2 regions of the Promicromonospora sp. NPDC050249 genome follow, and region 2 is predicted to be linked to the other one. Evidence: riboswitches for the same ligand, from Rfam matches in the RefSeq annotation. Region 2 holds a riboswitch; the other holds the start of a gene.
The links. Region 2 has a riboswitch for S-adenosylmethionine ahead of metE (5-methyltetrahydropteroyltriglutamate--homocysteine S-methyltransferase). Riboswitches for the same ligand answer to the same signal wherever they lie in the genome.
Positions count from the first base shown of each region.

Region 1: another riboswitch for S-adenosylmethionine. It lies ahead of AB0I32_RS20940 (LLM class flavin-dependent oxidoreductase); the one in region 2 lies ahead of metE (5-methyltetrahydropteroyltriglutamate--homocysteine S-methyltransferase).

Region 1 covers NZ_JBFAKY010000028.1:57,771-65,037, reverse strand. Annotated here, with positions in the region: gene AB0I32_RS20945 (GH92 family glycosyl hydrolase) at 1-1,658, shown strand, start outside; SAM riboswitch class IV at 2,061-2,171, shown strand; gene AB0I32_RS20940 (LLM class flavin-dependent oxidoreductase) at 2,468-3,643, shown strand; gene AB0I32_RS20935 (rhodanese-like domain-containing protein) at 3,709-4,068, shown strand; gene AB0I32_RS20930 (PLP-dependent transferase) at 4,065-5,429, shown strand; gene AB0I32_RS20925 (LLM class flavin-dependent oxidoreductase) at 5,426-6,778, shown strand; gene AB0I32_RS20920 (GNAT family N-acetyltransferase) at 6,868-7,267, shown strand, end outside.
Region 2 covers NZ_JBFAKY010000018.1:106,196-113,462, forward strand. Annotated here, with positions in the region: gene AB0I32_RS16375 (sigma-70 family RNA polymerase sigma factor) at 1-317, shown strand, start outside; gene AB0I32_RS16380 (hypothetical protein) at 319-1,260, shown strand; gene AB0I32_RS16385 (GNAT family N-acetyltransferase) at 1,270-1,755, shown strand; gene AB0I32_RS16390 (Cmx/CmrA family chloramphenicol efflux MFS transporter) at 1,940-3,103, shown strand; gene AB0I32_RS16395 (LysR family transcriptional regulator) at 3,257-4,162, opposite strand; gene AB0I32_RS16400 (type 1 glutamine amidotransferase domain-containing protein) at 4,245-4,949, opposite strand; SAM riboswitch class I at 5,257-5,359, shown strand; gene metE (5-methyltetrahydropteroyltriglutamate--homocysteine S-methyltransferase) at 5,368-7,267, shown strand, end outside.

The DNA.
Region 1 (7,267 bases), on a different contig from region 2:
CGTCGCCGGGCTACGCGGACCTCATGACCGGCACGTCGTCCGACGTCGCCTTCGCCGACCTGTATCTGCGCGACGTACCCCTGCCCGACCCGCTCGCCACCTACTCCGCCGGCCTGCGCAACGCGACCGCCCTGCCCACCCGGTCCGGCGTGGGCCGCAAGGGTCAGGACTTCGCGCTCACCCACGGCTGGGTGCCGCGCGACGTCGACGAGTCGGTGTCCTGGGGCCTGGAGGGCTACATCAACGACGCGGGCCTGGCGCGGATGGCGGAGGCGCTCGCGGACGCGCCGGGCACCCCCGACGACCGCCGGCGAGCCCTGCGCGACGAGGCCGCCTACCTGCGGCAGAGCTCGCTCGGGTACGTGCACCTCTTCGACGCCGGGACGGGGTTCTTCCGGGGGCGCGACCGGGACGGGGCGTTCGGCTCCGACCCGTTCGACCCGGACGAGTGGGGCGGCGACTACACCGAGTCCGACGCGTGGAACTTCCTGTTCCACCCCGTGCACGACGGCGCGGGCCTGGCCGCCCTGCACGGCGGCCGAGCGGGGCTGGAGCGGCTGCTGGAGTTGTTCTTCGCCACGCCGGAGCGGGCGGACAAGCCCGGCACGTACGGGTCTGTCATCCACGAGATGGTCGAGGCGCGCGACGTGCGGATGGGCCAGTTCGGCCAGTCCAACCAGGTGTCGCACCACATCGCCTACACGTGGCTGTTCGCAGGACGGCCGGACCGCGCCCAGGAGACCGTGCGCGAGGTCCTGGCCCGGCTGTGGACCGGCAGCGAGATCGGGCAGGGGTACCACGGCGACGAGGACAACGGCGAGATGTCGGCCTGGTACGTCCTCTCCGCCCTGGGGCTGTACCCCCTGGAGATCGGGTCCTCGCGCTGGGCGGTCGGCTCGCCGCTCTTCGAGCGCGCGGTGGTGCACCGGCCCGACGGCGACCTCGTGGTCGAGGCGCCCGGCGCGGCCGACAGGCGGTACGTGGCGGGGCTGGACGTCGTCGTGGGCTCTGCCGGCGACGGCGCGGCCGGTGACGGTGCGGGCGGCGTGGCCGGTGACGGCGCGGCCCGCGCGGTCACGTCGCCGACCGTGGAGCACGGCGACCTGACCGGTGGAGCGACCCTCCGGTTCGCGATGTCCGGGACGCCGACGAGCTGGGGTGTGCCGGTGCCGGCCGACCCGGGGCAGGACCTGGCAGGTGCGGACACGGGGTCGGACGGCAGGTCGGACGGCAAGCCGGCCCGGCCGTGGCAGCGGGCCGACGGCGGCTGGCACGGCACCGACGGATCCCTGCCGCGGCTGACGGACGGCGACTTGACGACGGCTGCCGAGGTGGCCGGCGTGCTCGAGTGGCGGCCGTCCGGCAAGGCCCCGGAGGGTGCGGTGCTCCGCGCGTACACGCTGACGTCGTCTGCGGAGCCTGGGTCGGTGAGGTCTGCCCGGACGGCGGCCGGGTCGGCACCGGACCGGCAGCCGCCGTCGGCGTGGCGCCTGGTCGCGGACGACGGCCGTGTGCTGGACGAGCGGTCCGGCGAGCAATGGCCCTGGCCGGGTCAGCTGCGCCCGTTCGTGCTGGCCGAGCCCATACCGCTGACCAGCCTCCGGCTGGAGACCGGCGGGGGTGGCGTGCTCGCCCAGATCGAGCTGCTCGTCGACTGATCCGCGCGGCCGCACTGCGGTGCGGCGGCGGTGCGGTGCGGCGGTGCGGCAACGCCGACTGGTCGCGGCACCGCCGACTTCGGTCACTTGCACGGGACGTCCTGCGACTTCGGTCCTTTGCCTCGAGATCGGTCAATCAACCGACCGATCTCGAGGCAAAGGACCGAAGTCACTCGCCGCCGGGTGCAAGGGACCGAAGTCATCAGGCACCAGCACCACCAGCACAACGGACCGACGCCAGACCCCCGCCGCGTTTCGCGACAAGACTCCCGACCCCCGGACCGGTTCCGGTATGTGAGATCTGGCCATAGATCGTTGACTTCTATCGGTTCCATTCGTATGTTCTCTGACATCCAGAAGAACCGCACTAATCCGATCGGAAAGATGTAGTAACGCTGGACAGGTCATGAGCTCCGACGCGAAGCCCCGGCTGGTCGGACGGCAACCCCCCGCGCGGGTGGGTGCCCCGGGTGAGGACCAGGCCACCGCCGCCGGCGGATGACAACACGCGTCGCTCGCCGCTGGGCGAGCAGGTGAGGAGAACCACGATGACCCGGAGCGCTGCCCCCGCCGTCCACGTGCCCCTGCCGTCCTGGAACGTCTTCTCGCGGGCCGGTGCTGCCCCGCGCACGGGTATGTGTTGTCGCCGTTCCTGCCGCTGACCGCGACAGACCCGACCCTCCCTCTCCCTACCTTCCGGCAGCCTCGCTCCCGGGTGACACAGCAGTGCCGCAGCGCGTCGACCGCGCGCCGCCGGCCGGGTCACCTGGATGTCGCCGCGCAGCCGTAGCCCCGAACGGAGCCCCGCCGTGCCGTACCCACCGCAGCCCACATCCATCACCTCAGCCGCCTCCTCCTCGTTCCGTCCCGTCGTGCTCGGCGTGGACCTGACCTCGTCCGGCGCCCGTCCCGGCGCGCACCGCGCCCGCGGCCCGCTCCCGCCTCGCCCGTTCGACGGCGAACGCTTCCTCCAGCTGGTCCGCACCGCCGACCGCGGTCTACTCGACCTCATCACCCTCGACGAGGACTTTCTGCTGCACCCCGGTCGCGGTCAGGTGACCGCTCGGCTCGACACGGTCGTCGCAGCGGCCCGCGCGGCACGGGTCACGACGGGGATCGGCCTGGTCGCCGCCGTCGACACCGTCCACACCGAGGCGGCGCACACCGCCGTCGCCCTGAGCAGCGTCGACCGCGCGAGCAGCGGCCGGGCGGGCTGGCAGGCCACCCGGCAGACGGCGGTCCCCGAGTCCGACGACGCCTGGGCGGCCCGGGTCGAGCTGGGCATCCAGTCCGTGAACCGGGTGTGGACGGGGCGGCCCGGCACCGGGTCGGGCGCGGTCGAGCTGGACGCCGAGGGCCGCTTCCGCGTCGACCACGACGGCATCCGGTTCGCGATCCGCAGCCACCCGACCCGTGCCGGCGGTAGCGGTGCGACGTTGTCCCGCGTACGTCCGCCGGTCGTCCTCCGCGTGCGTTCCGAGGCGAGCGCGAGGCTGGCGGGGCGCTCCGCCGACGTCGTGCGGATCGCCGTGCGAGACGCCGCGCAGGCGGTCCGGCTGCGGCGCCTCGTGCGCGATGCGGCGCTGTCCGCCGGACGCGACCCCGAGGAGGTGCGGGTGCTCGCAGAGGTCTACGTCGTGCTCGCCGCCGAACGGGCCAGCGCCCGGGCCCGGCTGGAGCTCGTCGAGGCGCTCGAAGGTTCCGATCCGGGGCGCGGCGCGCACGTCGTCGCGGACACGCCGGACGAGCTGGCGGTCCTCATCGCCGACTGGGCAGCCGTCGGCGCCGCCGACGGGTTCCTCCTGCGCCCGTCGTCGCTCAGCGCGGACCTCGACGCGATCACCGACCACCTCGTGCCGGCCCTGCAGCTGGCCGGGCTGTTCCGCACCGAGCGCACGGAGACCACGCTGCGCGGATCACTCGGACTGCCCGACGCCGCCGCCGCTTCCCGCGCGCTGCCCACGGGCCGGCTGCTGAGCGCCTGACGGCTGCCCCCGACGGCTGCCCTCCGACGGGCCGCCGTCAACCAATGATCCTGAGGAGAAGAACCATGAGCACACCTGAGCTGCGCAACCCCGAGGACGCCGGCGCCAAGGTCGCGGGCGGCGCCCTGCTGATCGACGTCCGCTCCGCCGCGGGCCGGGCGGCGACCGGCGAGATCCCCGGCGCCACGCTCGTCGACCGGAGCAACCTCGACGCACTGTTCGGGCCGTCGGACAACCCCGCCATCACCCTCGACACACCGGTCGTCGTCGTGTGCGGCTCGGTCGACGGCTCCGGCCCGGTCGCCGAGGCGCTCGCGGCGCGCGGCTACACCGACGTCTCGCACGTCGACGGCGGGTTCCCCGCCTGGAAGGAGGCCGGCCTGCCCGCGGCCGAGCCCAGCGCCGCACCGAGCGCCGCGCCATGACCGGGTTCGCCACCCGGCAGGTGCACGCAGGCGGCGCGGAGCACGACGCGGGAGGGGCCGGCGGCGCACAGGCCACTGCACGGAGCACAGCACGGAGCACCGCGCCGGAGCGCCGTCCGACCCCGCGCGCCACGCCCGTCTACCTGACCGCCGGGTTCGAGTTCGAGGAGTGGGAGCAGGCCGGCGGCCACTTCGGCGCGGGCCAGGGCTACGCCTACACGCGCACGGGCAACCCGACCACGACCGCTGTCGAGCGCCGGATCGCGGCGCTCGAAGGCGGTGCGGACGCCCTGTTCGTGGCGAGCGGCCAGGCGGCCGTCACCGTCGCGCTGCTCGGTCTGGTCGCGGCCGGGCAGCGCGTGCTGGCCGCCGCCAGCCTTTACGAGGGCACACGCGGGCTGCTCCTGGAGAACCTGCCACGCCTGGGCATCGAGGCCGACTTCGTCGACGACGCCGCCGACCCGGCCGCCTGGGAGCGCGCGATCCGCCCCGAGACCCGGGTGCTGTTCCTCGAGTCGATCCCGAACGCGCGCAACGACCTGCCCGACCTCGCCGCCGTGGCCGACGTCGCGCACGCCAACGGGCTGGCGCTCGTCGTGGACAACACGCTCGCCACGCCGTACCTGCTGCGCCCGATCGAGCACGGCGCGGACGTCGTGGTGCACTCCGCGAGCAAGTTCCTGGCGGGCCACGGGTCGGTGCTGGGCGGCGTCGTCGTCGACGCGGGGACGTTCGACGCCGCCGCCTCGGGCGCGCTCTACCCGCACCTGGTGGCGCCGTCGCGCACCGGCGGGCCGAGCGTCGCGGCGCGACACGGCGGGCTGGCCCGCCTGACGTACGTGCGCGAGACGGTGGCGCCGCGGTTCGGCCCGACGCCGTCGCCCCTGAACGCCTTCCTCGTGGGGCAGGGGGTCGAGACGCTGTCGCTGCGGGTGGCGCGCCAGAGCGCCACGGCGCTGGAGGTCGCGCGGTGGCTGGCGTTCCGGCCGGAGGTCGCGTCGGTGGACTACTGCGGGCTGGACTCGAGCCCGTCGTACGCCCTGGCCAAGCGCTACCTACCCGACGGACAGGGTTCCGTCTTCACCTTCACGCTGCACGGCGGCGCCCCCGCGGCCCGCGCGTTCGTCGAGGCGGTGGAGGTGGTCACGCACATGACCCACATCGGCGACGTCCGCTCGCTCGTGCTGCATCCCGCGAGCACCAGCCACGTGCTGCGCACCCCTGCCGAGCAGGCCGCGTCCGGGGTCCACCCCGGCACCCTGCGCCTGTCGATCGGCATCGAGGACCTGCCCGACCTGCTCGCCGACCTGGAGCGGGGGCTCGGGTCAGCGAGCAGGGCCGTACCCGAGGAGACACCGTGACCCGTCAGCAGCACCTGGGCTGGTTCCTGGCCCGCGGCTTCGGGCCGCACGGCTGGGGCCACGACTACCTGGACTGGAACTACGACTGGACGCGGCCCGACCTCTACACCGAGTCGGCCCGCGTCCTGGAGCAGGCCGGGGTCGAGCTCCTGATCATCGAGGACGCGCCCTCGCTCGGCAGTCCCGAGACCATCGACCTGCGCGTGCGGCAGGCGTTCGGCGGGCCCAAGCACGACCCGCTGCTGCTGGCCCCGTACCTGTTCGCGGCCACGAAGCATCTCGGCGTCGTGCCGACGGTCAACCCGGCCGCCGTGCTGCCCTACACCGGGGCACGTCAGCTCGCGACGCTCCAGCACCTGTCCGGCGGCCGGTTCGGGCTCAACCTCGTGACCGACACGGGCAGCGCGCGCCACTTCGCCGCGGCGCCGCCGCTGGGGCACGACGCCGCGTACGACCGGGCGGAGGAGTGGCTCGACGGCGTCCGGTCGCTGTGGCGGTCCTGGGACGACGGCGCGCTGATCGCCGACCCGGGCGCCACTGGGCCTGGCGGCGTCCGGTCAGGCGGTCGGTACGCCGACGGCAGCCTGCTGCGCCCGGTGCGACACCGGGGCGAGCACTACGCGTTCGACGGTCCGCTCAACGCGCTCCCGTTCGACGACGGCTCAGGCGGCGAGCCCGTGATCGTCTCGCCCGGTGGCTCGGGCCGCGGGCTGGCGTTCGCCGGGGCGAACAGCGACGTCCAGCTCGCGCTCGCACCGCTGACCGAGCGGAGCGTGCGCGACTACCGCGACACGGTGCACGCCGCGGCGCGAACGGCCGGCCGGGCGCTCGACGACGTCAAGGTGCTGTTCGCGATCAAGCCGGTGCTGGTGTCGAGCCCGCAGGAGGCCGACCGGCTGGTCGCGGCGTCGGCGAACCCGGACGACGCGACGCTGCTGCGGATCGCCGAGCAGCAGTCCAGCGACCTGGAGACCGACCTGACAGCGCTCGACCTGGACAAGCCGCTGCCCACCGGGCTGTTCGGCGACCACGTGTCGCACGGTTCGATCCGGCGGCTGGTGGGCGACCACGACCTGGCCACCACGCCGTTGCGCGCGCTGCTCGGCGGGCTGGCGCGCCTCGGCCGGATCGCCGACCGCTCGGGCTGGGTGGGCACCGCCGGCGAGCTCGCCGACCTGATCGAGGAGCTGGGGGAGTGGGGCAACGACGGCGTGCTGCTGTGGGGGGACCTGCATCCGGTCACCGTGCACCGCACGCTCGACGAGCTGGTCCCGATCCTGCGCCGCCGGGGCATCCTGCGCACGGAGTGGGCAGACGGCGGCCTGCGAGCCAACCTGCGCGCGTTCTGAGCGCCCCCTACTGATCCGACCTTCTGATCCGACCTTCTGATCCGACCTGATCCGGCGTCCTGAGCCGAACGACTGGAGGGAGCACCGCCGTGCCGGTGATCGTCTCGAACCCGACCTGGGTCGCCACGACCTGGGACGACCCGCGCGCCGCCGAGCTGCGCGAGGCCATGACCAGCGACCTCGCCCCGCGCTACGCCGACCTGTGGGAGCGGCGCGACCGGCTGCTCGCGAGCGCTGAGCCGGGCGCGCTGAGCAGGGTGCCGACGTCGGACGAGGTGCTGGTGACCTGGATCGCCCTGGACGGCCCCCAGGCGGTCGCCACCGGATCGCTGCGCCGGCTGGGCGGCACGGCCCGCCACCCCGAGGTGATCCACGACCGCCACCCCGAGGTGATCCACGAGGTCAAGCGGATGTTCGTGCGGCCGTCGCACCGCCGCCGAGGTCTGGCGGCGGGCGTGCTGGCCGCCGTCGAACGCTCGGCGAGAGACC
Region 2 (7,267 bases):
CCCGCAAGGTGATGGCAAACCAGGTGCGCGCCCAGCAGCGGCGCAACGCTCTGGTCGAGCGGGTCCGCGCCCATCCGGCCCCGGCGGGCCACGACGGCGTGCGGCTGGTCGGCGAGCTGGACGAGCTGCGCCGGGCGCTGGCCCTGCTCCGCCCCGCGGACCGCGAGGTGATCGCCCTGCTCGCGGCCGCTGAGCTGTCCACCCCTGAGGTCGCCCAGGTCCTCGGCTGCACGACGGCGACGGCGGCCACCCGGGTGCACCGGGCACGCCGCCGTCTGCGCGCGGCCTACGAACGGCTCACCGAGGAAGGTTCCTGAAGTGGAAGACGAAGAGCTGACCCGCGCACGGCGCGCCCTGCGGGGGGTCGACCCGGAGCTCGACCTGGCGCGCGTGTACGCCGAGTCGCGGGCACGCGCGCACGGCGTCCGCGACCACCTGCGTGGCGACGAGACCCTGTACGAGCAGAGCCATGAGCACGCGCAGGACCACTGGGCGACGGACGAGCGCGTCGAGATCCTGCTGCACGACCTCGACACGGAACCCCGGCGCGGCCCGTCCCGCGCACGCCGCGGGCGGGCACTGGTGTGGGGCGTCGCGGCAGCGGCAGCCGCCGCCGTCGTGGTGACCGTCGTCAACCTGCCGGCGCCCGGCGTGCAGCCCGGCTCGTCGCCCGGTAGCGGCCCCTCGCCGACCACCACCTCCGAGCCGGGACCGTCGCCGACCATCGCGCTGACGCCGTCCGAGGTGGTCGACCGCGCCGCGCCCGCTGTGGCCGGCGCCGACTGCGCGGTGAAGACTCGCTCGACGCTCGGTACGGAGTCGGCGACCCGTTTCGACGGCCCCGCGACAGACACCGGGACACCGAAGCCGATCCCGCTGAGCACGCAGCCGCTGGAGGCGCTGCAGCTCGCGACCGTCGGCGCGGCCCTCGACCTACCCGGCCTCGAGGGCACGGACCACCGCCTGGACGACGAGTTCCTGCTGGAGGAGGAGAACGGCCGGACCATGGTCCGGATCCGGTTCACACCCCCGGGCAAGTTCGTGCTCGGCGGCGAGGTGACCCGGATCGACGTGGTCGTCGACACGGCCACCTGGCTCCCGTACACCGCGGAGACCTGGGCAAGGTCCGACGGCGGCAAGGGGTACCAGGTGCACAGCGAGTTCCACTGGACGTCGTGCTTCAGCCCCAGCAGCAGCCCGACCCCGGAGGCCACCGACGGCGACCCGGGACCGGCCGACCCGGGGAGTCGCTCCCGGTAGCATTCCGGCGTGCTCAGCCCCGCGACACCCGGCGACCTCGACGACCTGGCCGCGTTCCTGCGCTCGGCCGACCTGACGGTCGCCGCCCTCGCGGAACCGGCCGTGCACCTGTGGCTCGACCGCGACGACGACGGCGCCGTGTGCACGACCACCGGCTTCGAGCTCGGGGCGAGCGGCGAGCACGCGCTGGTCCGCAGCGTCGCCGTCCGGCCGGACCTCCGGGGTGCCGGGGACGGGCTGCGCCTGGCACGCTTCGCGCTGGACCGGGCGGCCGACGCCGGGGCGCGTCAGGCCTGGCTGTTCTCCCGCCGCTCCGGCGGCTTCTGGCAGAAGCTCGGCTTCACGAACACGACCACCGATGACCTCGCCGCCGCGCTCCCCGACGCCCACCAGGTGCGCCTGTTCCGCTCGACCGGGCAGCTGGACCGCGAGGTCGCGTGGCACCGGCCGCTGCCCGCGCGTACCGATTCCGGCGCGCGGCTCGCCGCCGGATAGTCCAGCCGTCTAGGCTCGGCACATGAGGTCTCCAGAAGCATCCAGGTTCGGGCTGCCGGTACTCCGGTAGCCCGAGATGCCCCTGTAGAGACCGCCGAGCTGCCGCTCGGCCGCCTCCCCGCGCATCCGAAGGGCCCCGTAGTGCCGCTCAGGCCTACCCGTTCCCCTTCCTTCGGAGGCATCCATGCCTGTCCTGCTCTACGTGCTCGCCGTCGCGGTCTTCGCGCAAGGCACGTCGGAATTCGTCCTCGCCGGGCTCGTGCCCGGCATCTCCGCCGACCTCGGCATCACCATCGCCCAGGCCGGCTACCTGACCTCTGGCTTCGCGGTCGGCATGGTCGTCGGCGCACCGCTGACGGCGGCACTCGGCCGCCGCCTGCCACCGCGCTGGACCCTGACCGGCTGCCTGCTGGTCTTCGTCGCGGCCCACGCGGCGGGCGCGCTCACCGACCAGTTCGCCGTGCTGCTGGTCAGCCGGTTCGTGGCCGCACTGGCCAACGCCGGGTTCCTCGCCGTCGCGCTCTCGACGGTCACCACGATCGTCCCGGCCGGCAAGCAGGCCAGGGCGCTCGCCGCGATCCTCGGCGGCACGACGCTCGCCCTGATCGCCGGGGTCCCGGCCGGAGCCCTTCTCGGCGAGGTCTGGGGCTGGCGTTCGGCCCTGTGGGCGATCGCCGGGGTCTCGGCGCTCGCCCTGGCCGCCGTCGCCGCGCTGACGCCGGAGCGGCCCGGTCCTCGCGTGCCGATCGTCCGGGTGGAGCTCCGGGCCGAGCTCGGCACGCTCCGCTCCCCCGGCCTGCTGCGCTACCTCGCGCTCGGGGTACTGGTGAACGGCGCGACGTTCTGCGCGTTCACCTACCTGGCGCCGCTCGTCACGGACGGCGCCGGGCTCGGCTCGTCGCTGGTGCCGGTGGTGCTCGCGCTGTTCGGGCTGGGGGCCTTCGCCGGCGTCTCGGCCGCGGGGCGCCTGGCCGACGCGCACGGGCACCTGGTCCTCGGGATCGGCATCCCTGTTCTCGTCGCGGGCTGGGTCCTGTGGGCCGTTCTCGCGGCGAGCCCGTCCGCGGTGTGGGTGCTCGCGCCCGTTCTGGGCGCCCTCTCGTTCGCCGTCGGCGGCACGCTGATCGCCCGCGGCATGGCCTCGGCCCACGGCGCCCCGACCATGGGCGGCGCGTTCTCGACGGTCGCGCTGAACCTCGGCGCACTGGTTGGTCCGCTGCTCGGCGGCCTCGCCATCGGGCCACTCGGGCTCGTGGGCCCGCTGGTGGTCAGCGCGTCGTTCGCCGCCATCGCCGCCGCGCTCTGGTCCGCGACGAGCCGATGCCGGGCCACCGCTCCCCCGAGCTGACCGGGACGCGGCCGCTCTGGCCGAGCCGCTTGGCACACTTTTCTGACCATGCACTTGCTGCCAGGATGGCGCGCTGGTCGGCAGCAGGTGCATGGTCATCCGGCCGGCAGGTGCCGCGCCGCGAGCTGACCACAGGGGTCCCCGGCCCGGCCGTCAGAGGCTGCCCCACTCCTCGGCGGCCTGGGCGAGTCGTGCGTGGACGGCGGCGAGGGCCGGGCTGGGCGGCGCGCCCCGCCGCACCGCCAGGTACAGCGTGTTCAGCGGCGGCGCCGCTGGATGGTGGAGCTGCACGACCTGCCCGCTCTCCAGCGCCGGCGCGACGAGGTACCGCGGCAGCACGGAGACGCCGGCCCCCGCGGTCACGGCGGCGAGCACCGCGCGCAGGTCCGGGACAACGACGGACGTGAGGTTGGGCGGCCGGAGCCCGAACTCGCTGCGCCAGTAGCGGCGCACGATCGGGAGCTCCTCCGCGTAGGCGACCAGCGGCAGGTGCGACAGCGCGGTGACCGGGTCGGCGGCGAGCCGCACCGGGTCCACGGTGTGGGCCAGCGACGCCGGGCCCACGAGCAGGAACTCCTCGTCGACCAGCGGCGTCGCCACGACGGCGTCCTGCCGGGGACGCACCGAGGACACGACGAGGTCGAGGTGCCCAGCGGCCAGCGCGGCCAGCAGCTCGTCCCCCAGCCCGAGCATGACCCGGACCTGCAGGCCCTGGGCGACCAGGGGCGCGAGAGCTGGTAGCGCCCGGACGGTCATCAGCTCCGCCGCGCCGCCGAGGCGGACGAGCCCCCGGACCGCCGGGACCTCGTCCGCGGGGCCCAGCGCGGCCCGGAGCCCGTCCACGTGCAGGCCCACCTGGGTGGCCAGCGCCACTGCCCGCTCGGTGGGCTCGGCACCCCTGCGCGACCGCACGAACAGCCGCGCCCCGAGCTGTTCCTCGAGCCGCGCGAGCTGGCCCGTGACGGCGGGCTGGCTCACGCCCAGGCGCTCCGCCGCCGCGGACAGCGAGCCGGTGCGGTAGACCTCAAGGAACGTCGCGAGGAGGTCGAGTCCCGGCACCCGCGTCACCATCCGTCCCCCGAGGTCGTGGCCCAGCCCTGCCTGGTGCTCAGGCTAACCATGTCGGCACGACGGCGGGCGGTCAGCGGGCGGCGAGCGCCTTGAGCACCGCCTCGGCGGTCGCGGTGCTGGACTGGGGGTTCTGCCCGGTGATGAGGTTGCCGTCCTGGACCACGGTGCTGCTCCAGGGCGCGCCGGTCCTGAGGACCGCGCCACGTTCGCGCAGCTCGGTCTCCACGAGGAACGGCGTGCCGTCCCCGAGGCCGCCCTGGCGCTCCTCCTCGTCCGTGAAGGAGGTGAGCGCGCGGCCCGCGTAGGCGAAGGCGCCGTCCGGGGTCTCGGCGCTCAGCAGCGCGGCGGCGCCGTGGCAGAGCGTGGCCACCGTCGTCTGCCGCGTGTTGGCGGCGACCAGCAGCCGGCCGAGGTCGGCGTCGGACACCAGGTCGGCCATGGGGGCGTGGCCGCCGGGGATGTAGATCGCGTCGTAGTCGTCGGCGCGGATGTCAGCCAGCGCGAGCGGGCGAGCCAGCTGGTCCGCGACGGTGTCCAGGTAGGTCCGGTACTCCGCGGCGTCGGCCGCTGCAACGCCGCCCCGTTCGTCCAGGCTGACCTCGTCGACGGTGGGCCGCACGCCGCCGGGCGTCGCGAGGACGACCGTGGCACCGGCGGCGGTCAGCGTGCGGTGCGACGCTGCGACCTCCTCGGCCCAGTAGCCGGTGGGGTGGGCGGTCCCGTCGGCGAGGCGCAGGCTGTTCGCGGCGGAGAGGACCATCAGGATCTTCGACATCGGTGGTTCCGACCTTCTCTGTGAGGGATGCCCGCCGGGTCGTGCCGGCAGGGACGCCGCGGTGTGTCGCGGCTCTGACCAGAACGCCAGGATCCATCACCGAATGCCGGGTCGGCCCGGCGCGGCCATAACCCTGCTTATGACACCGATTTGACCATGCACCTGCTGCCAGATCGGGGCCGCGTCGGGCAGCAGGTGCGCGGTCGGCCGCGTGGCACACTTTTCGGCGGCTGACCAGCCCAGATGGCATCGTCCCGAGGGGTGGACGCTTTTCCGCTCACATCGCGGTCATGCTTACGATCCAGGTCAATCATCCAGAGCGGTCGAGAGTCCTGGCTCAACGACACCGCAGCAACCTGCCTCCGGAGCGCCAATTCCGGGCAAGGTGCTAACGCCAGGTCCGATGGAGCTGATACGCATGGCAGTCGAGTTCACGCACCTTCCCCACGCCACGATCCTGGGTTACCCGCGCATCGGCAGACGACGCGAGCTCAAGCGCGCCGTCGAGTCCTTCTGGGCCGGGCGCACCACCGCCGAGGAGCTGGAGACCACAGCCCATGACCTGCGGCTGGCTACCGCTCGGCATCTCGCCGGACTGGGCCTGGACGGCACGGCCGCCGTACCCGGCTCGTTCTCCTTCTACGACCAGGTGCTCGACGCCGTCGCCCTGCTGGGCGCGGTGCCCGAGCGGTTCCGGGACCTCGTCTCGACAGGCTCGACCAACGAGGCCACGGGCGCGCTCTCCCTGGAGGGCTACTTCACGCTGGCCCGCGGCGAGGGCGACAAGCCGCCGCTCGAGATGACCAAGTGGTTCGACACGAACTACCACTACCTCGTCCCGGAGATCGGGCCGGACACCCCGATCGGGTTCGCGGACGACCGCGTCGTGCACCAGTTCACCGAGCTCGCCCGGCCCGCCGACGGCGGCCAGGCGGTCGTGACCCGCCCCGTGCTCGTAGGACCGGTGACGTTCCTGCTCCTGAGCAAGCCGGCGGACGAGGCGCCCGACGGCTTCCACCCGCTCGACCGGCTCGACGACGTCGTCGCCGCCTACGCCGACGTGCTGCGCGCGCTGGCCGCCGCGGGCGCTCCCTGGGTGCAGCTCGACGAGCCCGCGCTGGTCACCGACCTGCTCGACGTCCCGTTCGACGAGGTGGCGGACGCCGTCCGCCGGGCCTACGCGCGGCTCGCCACGGACCTGTCCCCCGCTGCCGGGGCGACCGGTACGGCCGAACGCCCCGCGATCCTGGTCACCGCGCCGTACGGCGACCTGCGCAGCGCGGCGGGCGACGGGCTCGCCCTGCTCGCCGGCACCGACGTCGAGGCGATCGCCGTCGACCTCGTCAAGGGCGCCGTCCCGACCGGCCCCGTCGCCGGCCTGGGGAACAAGACCCTGGTGGCCGGCGTCGTCGACGGGCACAACATCTGGCGCGCCGACCTCGACGCCCGCCTGACCACGCTGGAGACCCTGGCGGCGCCGGGCACAGGACTCGGTGCGGGAGCGGTCGCCGTCGGCACCTCGACCTCGCTGCTGCACGTGCCGCACGACGTCGCCGACGAGCCCCGCCTCGACGCCGGTCTCAAGTCCTGGCTCGCTTTCGCCGACCAGAAGGTCGCCGAGGTCGTCACGCTGGCGACCGGCCTGACCGGCGGCCGGACGGCGGTCGCCGACGCGCTCGCCGAGTCGACGGCCGCCGTACGGTCCCGCGCCGAGGCGCCCGGCGTCGTCGTACCGGAGGTGCGGGAGCGGACCGCTGCCCTGACCCCCGCCGACGTCGAACGCGCGCCCTACGCCGAGCGGGCGGCGGCCCAGCAGGCGAGGCTCGACCTGCCGCCGCTGCCGACCACCACCATCGGCTCGTTCCCGCAGACGGCGGAGATCCGGAAGACGCGGGCGGCCTGGGTGCGCGGCGAGCTGTCGGACGACGAGTACACGACCGCGATGCGCGCCGAGATCGCGAGCACCGTGGCGCTCCAGGAGGAGCTGGGCCTGGACGTGCTGGTGCACGGCGAGCCCGAGCGCAACGACATGGTGCAGTACTTCGCGGAGCAGCTCGACGGCTTCGTGACCACGGTGCACGGCTGGGTGCAGTCGTACGGCTCGCGCTGCGTGCGTCCGCCGATCCTGTGGGGTGACGTCTCGCGCCCCGCACCCCTGACCGTGGAGTGGACCGCGTACGCGGCATCGCTCACGCAACGGCCGGTCAAGGGCATGCTCACGGGGCCGGTCACCATCCTGGCGTGGTCGTTCGTCCGCGACGACCTGCCGCTGGGCGACACCGCCGACCAGGTCGCCCTCGCGCTCCGGGACGAGGTGA